One region of the Sporosarcina sp. FSL K6-2383 genome, then DNA from elsewhere that is predicted to be linked to it. Evidence: a T-box and tRNA genes for the amino acid it is inferred to sense, from the RefSeq annotation. Region 1 holds a T-box; the other holds one or more tRNA genes.
What was found. The T-box of region 1 lies ahead of MKZ10_RS12735 (valine--tRNA ligase). A T-box ahead of a tRNA ligase gene usually reads a tRNA of that ligase, here a tRNA-Val.
Positions count from the first base shown of each region.

Region 1 (3,422 bases):
TGAGGGGGAGAGGGCTGAGGAGTTTTTAGATTCAGCGATTCTTATTGATGATGTTGATTTGCAAGGAGAGGCTGGCTATTTTGAATATGCGGTGCCGCTCCATATTGATTTGCCGTTGGAAGTTGTTAGCCCATTACAAGTTGTCACAACGGCCACATCAATTGAATCAGATGGACAAGGCTCTTTTAGTGTTGTTTGGGATGTCGAGTGCTCGTACGAAGAGGTGCTTGCTCAAATAGAAGAGCAGGTTGCCCAAGTAGAAGAACCGGCAATTGTTGTGTTAGCTGAAGAGTTGGTAGAGGAATTGGTAGAAGCCGATGATTCGTTCGCGCTGGCGACGGTGATGGCAGAGGAAGTTGAAGTCGACGATGCTGAAGCTGTTGTGGCAGTGGCTACACCGATTGCGACGCAGCAACAACAGGCCAGCACCTCATTCAATGAGATGGATGAAGCGCTGGCATTCATTGCAGGGCTAGAAGACGGTGTTTCTACGACGAGTTTCCGTTCAAATGATGTTTTTGTAAAAAACGAAAGCTAAGCCGCAGAGTAAGCACAGTAGTAGGAAATCACCAGTTGTCGGTACGATTAACAGACGGATCAGTTGAAAAATACAAATCGGGATGATGATTCCTTTGCAATAAAAACGGCACTTCCGCAGCCAAGGCGGTAGTAAATAAGGGTTATATCCTCTTCTCATTACACTATCCTTTCATCTTTATTCAGCATAAGACTCTCACCTCTATGGGGAGAAATGACTTTAGTTTTATATCCTGTTTAGGGGGCGTTCAAACGCCGGCTGAACAAAAGGGGAATGCAGGCTAAGGTCACCACATCCTGTGGCGCCGCCTGCATGACCAACTTCCTGTTGGCCCAAGCTCGATTCAAAATCTGGACGCAATTACGCCAAGGCGTAATTGATAATATACTTGACGGGCGACCTACTATTCCGCTACAATAATAAGCAACTATATATTGATGCGATGAACGGGATAGTAAGTGAATTTGATTGCTCCAGAGAGGGTGCCGGTGGTGAGAGGCCCTGTAATCGATTGACCGAATGTCACCCGTGAGCAGTTTCTGGGAACAGGTGAAGTTTTCATCTTTAGTAGCAGAAACCGGTTTGAAGCCGTTATCGAAGTGTGAGGTGCACAAGTTCTTTGGTGTGCACGAATAAAGGTGGTACCGCGAACAGCTCCTTCGTCCTTTAAGACGAATGGAGTTTTTTTGTTGTCCAAAAACAGAGGAGGAACTACTATGTCAAATGAAAACTTGTCGATGCCGACAAAATATGATCCGCAGTCTATTGAATCAGGTCGCTATGAATGGTGGCTAAAAGGGAAATTCTTCGAAGCACAACCCGAAAGTGATAAAAAACCCTATACGATTGTGATTCCACCGCCAAACGTAACAGGTAAACTTCACTTGGGCCATGCATGGGATACAACGCTACAAGATATTCTCACACGCATGAAGCGTATGCAGGGCTATGACGCATTATGGCTACCAGGAATGGACCATGCGGGAATTGCTACGCAGGCACGCGTTGAAGCAAAATTACGTGAAGAAGGCGTTACACGTTATGACTTAGGTCGTGAGAAATTTGTTGAAGAAACATGGAAATGGAAAGAAGAATATGCCGATCATATCCGTGCACAATGGGGCAAACTTGGTTTAGGTCTAGACTATTCACGCGAACGTTTCACATTGGATGAAGGTCTGTCAAAAGCAGTACAGGAAGTATTCGTCAAGCTGTACGAAAAAGATCTCATTTACCGTGGCGAATATATTATCAACTGGGATCCGGCGACGAAAACGGCTATTTCTGACATCGAAGTCATCCATAAAGATGTGCAGGGTGCCTTCTATCATATGCGCTATCCACTAACAGATGGCACGGGGAATATCGAAATTGCAACAACACGTCCGGAAACGATGCTTGGGGATACAGCCGTTGCGGTACACCCTGAAGATGAGCGCTACAAGCATTTAATCGGTAAAACAGTACGCTTACCAATCGTGGGCCGTGAAATTCCAATCGTTGCGGACGATTACGTTGATATGGAATTCGGAAGTGGAGCGGTGAAAATTACACCTGCACATGACCCGAATGACTTTGAAATTGGTAACCGTCACAGCCTAGAGCGTGTTCTAGTTATGAATGAAGACGGTTCTATGAACAAGCTAGCAGGTAAATACGAAGGAATGGACCGTTTCGAATGTCGTAAAGAAATCGTCAAAGACTTGCAGGAAATGGGTGTTTTATTCGAAATCGAAGATCATTTGCACTCTGTTGGTCACTCAGAGCGAAGCGGCGCTGTTGTTGAACCGTATTTATCGACACAATGGTTCGTCAGAATGCAGACGCTGTCCGATGAAGCCGTTAAGCTTCAACAAACAGAAGGCAAAGTCAATTTCGTACCTGACCGTTTCGAGCACACGTATTTACAATGGATGGAGAACGTACATGACTGGTGTATTTCTCGCCAACTTTGGTGGGGCCACCGTATTCCGGCTTGGTATCATAATGAAACAGGCGAAGTACATGTTGGCCACGAAGCGCCAGCAGATATTGAAAACTGGACACAGGACAATGACGTACTTGATACATGGTTCTCCTCTGCGCTATGGCCGTTCTCAACAATGGGCTGGCCGGATGTCGATAACGAGGAATTCAAACGTTACTACCCAACAGATGCGCTTGTTACAGGCTATGACATCATTTTCTTCTGGGTATCACGTATGATCTTCCAGGGAATCGAATTTACAGAGCAACGTCCATTTAAAGACGTGCTCATTCACGGACTCGTGCGTGCAGAAGACGGCCGTAAAATGTCTAAATCACTAGGCAATGGTATTGACCCAATGGATGTCATCGACAAATACGGAGCAGATGCGCTGCGCTACTTCCTTTCTACTGGTTCATCACCAGGGCAGGATCTTCGTTACTCAACAGAAAAGGTAGAATCCATTTGGAACTTTGCCAATAAAATCTGGAATGCTTCCCGTTTCGCGTTGATGAATATGGATGGCATGACGTATGAAGAGATTGACTTGTCAGGTGAAAAATCAGCTGCAGATGCATGGATTTTAACACGTTTGAATGAAACCATCGAGCAAGTGACGAAGTTAGCAGATCGCTACGAGTTCGGTGAAGTCGGCCGTGCATTGTATAACTTCATCTGGGATGATTTCTGTGACTGGTATATTGAAATGGCGAAGCTGCCATTGTACGGAGAAGATGAAACAGCGAAGAAAATGACACGCTCTGTTCTCGCTTACGTTCTCGACAACACAATGCGTTTACTACACCCATTCATGCCGTTCATCACAGAAGAAATCTGGCAAAACTTGCCGCATGAAGGGGAGTCTATTACAGTAGCAGCATGGCCGGTTGCAAATGCAACGCTGACGGATGAAACACG
Region 1 covers NZ_CP152017.1:2,571,720-2,575,141, reverse strand. The annotation lists gene MKZ10_RS12740 (hypothetical protein) at 1-538, shown strand, start outside; T-box leader at 972-1,208, shown strand; gene MKZ10_RS12735 (valine--tRNA ligase) at 1,255-3,422, shown strand, end outside.

Region 2 (3,422 bases), 1.2 Mb from region 1:
TTTAACGAGGAAGAACAAGCACAGGAGCTACCACACTGATAGTAAACGGACGAACTGTGCCGATGATCCTCATTTCAAGCGAACCTTAAAACAGCTTTTCCAAATGATTGCGGAAAAGCTGTTTTTTTATGTGGAGACGTAAATTATTCAGCTTTTTGTTCTAACAGTGCAATAAACTCTGAAAACTGTACAACCTAGGACGAACTGTCCAACCAATTACGGGAACTCTACAACCTTTTCCCGAAACTGGACAACGAATCTTGAAAACTGGACTACCTTTACTCAATGCTACGCCATAAATATAAGGCGGCGTAACTTAAATACGGTGACCAATCAGGAAAACGATCTAGCATTTCCTCTTTAGTGGGCTTACGATCCATCCCCCATAGTTTTTTCAAAGCATTTTGCAAGCCAATATCCGCTAATGGAAATAAATTCGGGCGTCCTAGTCCAAACATCAAAAAATTTTGCGCTGTCCAAGGTCCAACTCCCCTAAATGCGACCAACTTAGCCACTACCTCTGCATCATCCATCCTTTTGAATTGTTCAAGGTCTAGCGCCCCCTCTACAATCGACTGCGACAAACCAATGATATATTCCGCCTTCCGTGTGCTAAACTGCCTGTCACGCAACTCTGAGACACCCAGTAAAGCAATTCGTTCAGGCGACGGATAGCGCCATACACCGTCCACTTGCTCTCCAAACGACTCTACAAAACGCATAGTCAAGGTGTGGGCGAATGATAGATTTAACTGCTGATGGATAATACTCGTCATAAGATCTCCATATAACGAAAAACTTCTAATGAGCGGAGTCCCTGCATGATCTATAAAAAGCGACTCCAAATCCGTACCAACAAAATGCGCTTGAACGCCGTCAAGAGCCCTGTCGAAGTGAAAAATCATTTTGATCTCTTCAAATTGTAAATCACTGAACACCCCTTGCATCGTGAAAACTGGTTTCTCTGTTGTTCCCGTCCCTCGAAGCGTTACAACATTCCCTTCTTGCATCGGAATGCGAATCAGTCGCTGCGCGCAATCAACCGCATTAACAGGGTTGGTTGCAAGCCTATCCAGCGCACGGTCAAAATCATAAACAAATGGTAGTTCAATTTGTCTTTCGATTGAAAACACCCCTTTTATCTAATTCTATCGTTTATTATACCCCACAACCCGAGACATCCGTCGAAGGCTTGATCTAAATCCAGATCAATTGTTTTGAAAAAGTGTTGACTTCTTTTACAGATTGGCTATAATAGAATTTGTGCAGTAAGCAGATGCACACGATAACTTCCCAGGTTCCATAGCTCAGCTGGGAGAGCACTACCTCGACAAGGTAGGGGTCGGCGGTTCGAGCCCGTCTGGGACCATACTTAGAAAGTCATACGTACCAAGAGTTTATAGAAAACATCATCCTTTAGAGGTTGGTGTTTTTTTGTTTTAAATATTGGTAACTGGGAATAGAGTTATATACAAATCTAGGAGTGATGAATAAATGGGCTTACTATGGACTTTAATTGTTGGTGGTGTACTTGGTTGGTTTGCAGGAATGATTATCGGAAGAGATATACCTGGAGGAATTATTGGTAACATTATTGCAGGTTTGATAGGTGGCTGGTTAGGTTCTATCCTGCTAGGTTCGTGGGGACCAGAAATAGGTCGATTTTTCATTATTCCTACTTTAATCGGTGCTATTATCTTTGTACTAATTGTTAGCTTTATTTTAAAGACATTAAAAAAGTGACCTTTCAAAGGGTCACTTTTTTGAATATTAGCTACTGGGCACTTAACTCACCTGAATAGCTTTCATACCTTCTAAAAGAATCTTGGCATCTGCATTTAAATAGAGGCGAATATCTTTTTTCATCAGTAAATCCGCATTATTTTTGACTGATAATCTGAGGCCTCGTACATCAAATCGAGTGGCATAAGTGTTGATGGTGTTAATCATGTGGAGTTCGCGGCGATTATAATTGTTTGTCGAAGAATTAGACTCACTTTGAAGGTAATCAAATAATTCTCTTGCATTTTTGGAAAGATGATGTCTGTTTTTTCGTAACAACTCTAGATTTTCCTCAATATATCTTCTTGCCGATATCAAATCTAGATTTTCGATACTCTGATTAATTTTAACTAATAATTCTTGTGCTTCCATTACTTTAACTCCTTTCAACCTATTTTTAGCTCTATACACTTCATAGTCGTTTAGTATTAATACAGATAGTATACAATGGTATTTAGAACTAGTAAATTTAAATGCACTCAAGTACTTATATTTTCCCCGCAATAGCAATTATCCTTTTTTCCCTCTCTGGTCAACAATGACTTTCAATGCAAGTGCGTCGTCTAGTGACAGCTTTCCTTCCTTAAAGTCAGTTAACCATTTCTCCGTCAATAAACCATCCTTAACAGCATCTGCTAAGTATTGTTCGAAGGCAATTTTCAACGTGGCAGAACTTGGACTAAACATGCGTATCCCCTCCTTTGATCCTATAGATGTATTCGTATTCAATTCAGTCAGGCGTTTTTCAATCGCGTTATGGACAGAATTCATACGACCTTCTCCAATGATACGGTGCGGGCATTGTTTACCACTCCAATCCCGGTGCCATTTAACTCGATTCGCATCCCAGCCAAATTGTTTGAGTAAACGAGCAATATATTCAATGGCATTTGCTTCGGCCGCCTTATAGGTAGCACCGCCTGATTTCGAGTAACAAATTTCAATCCCAATAGATTTGCGGTTGCCAGTCCCATTACCATCCCCAGCATGCCATCCGTTACGATTGAATGGAATTCCTTGCACAGCGTGTTTATCGTCAATTGCGACATGGAACGACGTGGCATTCTTATTACGTATCATATAAGCAATCTCGTTAATGGCCGCCGCATCATTGGCAGTATTATGGATTGTAATGTATTCCGGCACCATAACATATGGTGCTTTGAGTGGATAGAGTGATGTCGGAACAAAGTTATTAATGTTTGTATAGGCCATATATTTTTCCCTCCCTTCCTACTAAGGTCTGATTACCATATGTAGTAACAACACCTTGTTTACTAGCATATGGCATAAAGTAGACAACCCCTATGACAATGCTACATAACCTTAAAAAAAGGATTAAAAAATATCTCCCACATCCATTTCTGGTTGTAGGAGATATTTTCTATTTTAATTCAAATTATATTTTATATTTTCGAATCGCTTCGCTTACTCTTTCGCTTAAATCCGTTAACCCTTGTGCAAGCTTTGTCACACTCGCAATTGCTTGTGATTGTTCATCCACAGATGCAGTCACTTCTTCCGCAGATGCAGCAGTTTGCTCCGCAATTGCTGATACATTTTGAATAGCGTCAGTGATAACTGTACTCTGTTCAGTTACTTGCAGAATTTCAACGTTTAACTGTTCCATTGCTGCTGAA
Region 2 covers NZ_CP152017.1:1,340,968-1,344,389, reverse strand. The annotation lists gene MKZ10_RS06730 (hypothetical protein) at 1-39, shown strand, start outside; gene MKZ10_RS06725 (DNA-3-methyladenine glycosylase) at 279-1,124, opposite strand; tRNA gene MKZ10_RS06720 (tRNA-Val) at 1,297-1,369, shown strand; gene MKZ10_RS06715 (GlsB/YeaQ/YmgE family stress response membrane protein) at 1,495-1,743, shown strand; gene MKZ10_RS06710 (hypothetical protein) at 1,786-2,154, opposite strand; gene MKZ10_RS06705 (N-acetylmuramoyl-L-alanine amidase) at 2,293-2,997, opposite strand; gene MKZ10_RS06700 (methyl-accepting chemotaxis protein) at 3,182-3,422, opposite strand, start outside.
Region 2: it has a tRNA-Val gene. The T-box ahead of MKZ10_RS12735 (valine--tRNA ligase) is inferred to sense a tRNA for this amino acid. The anticodon was not compared.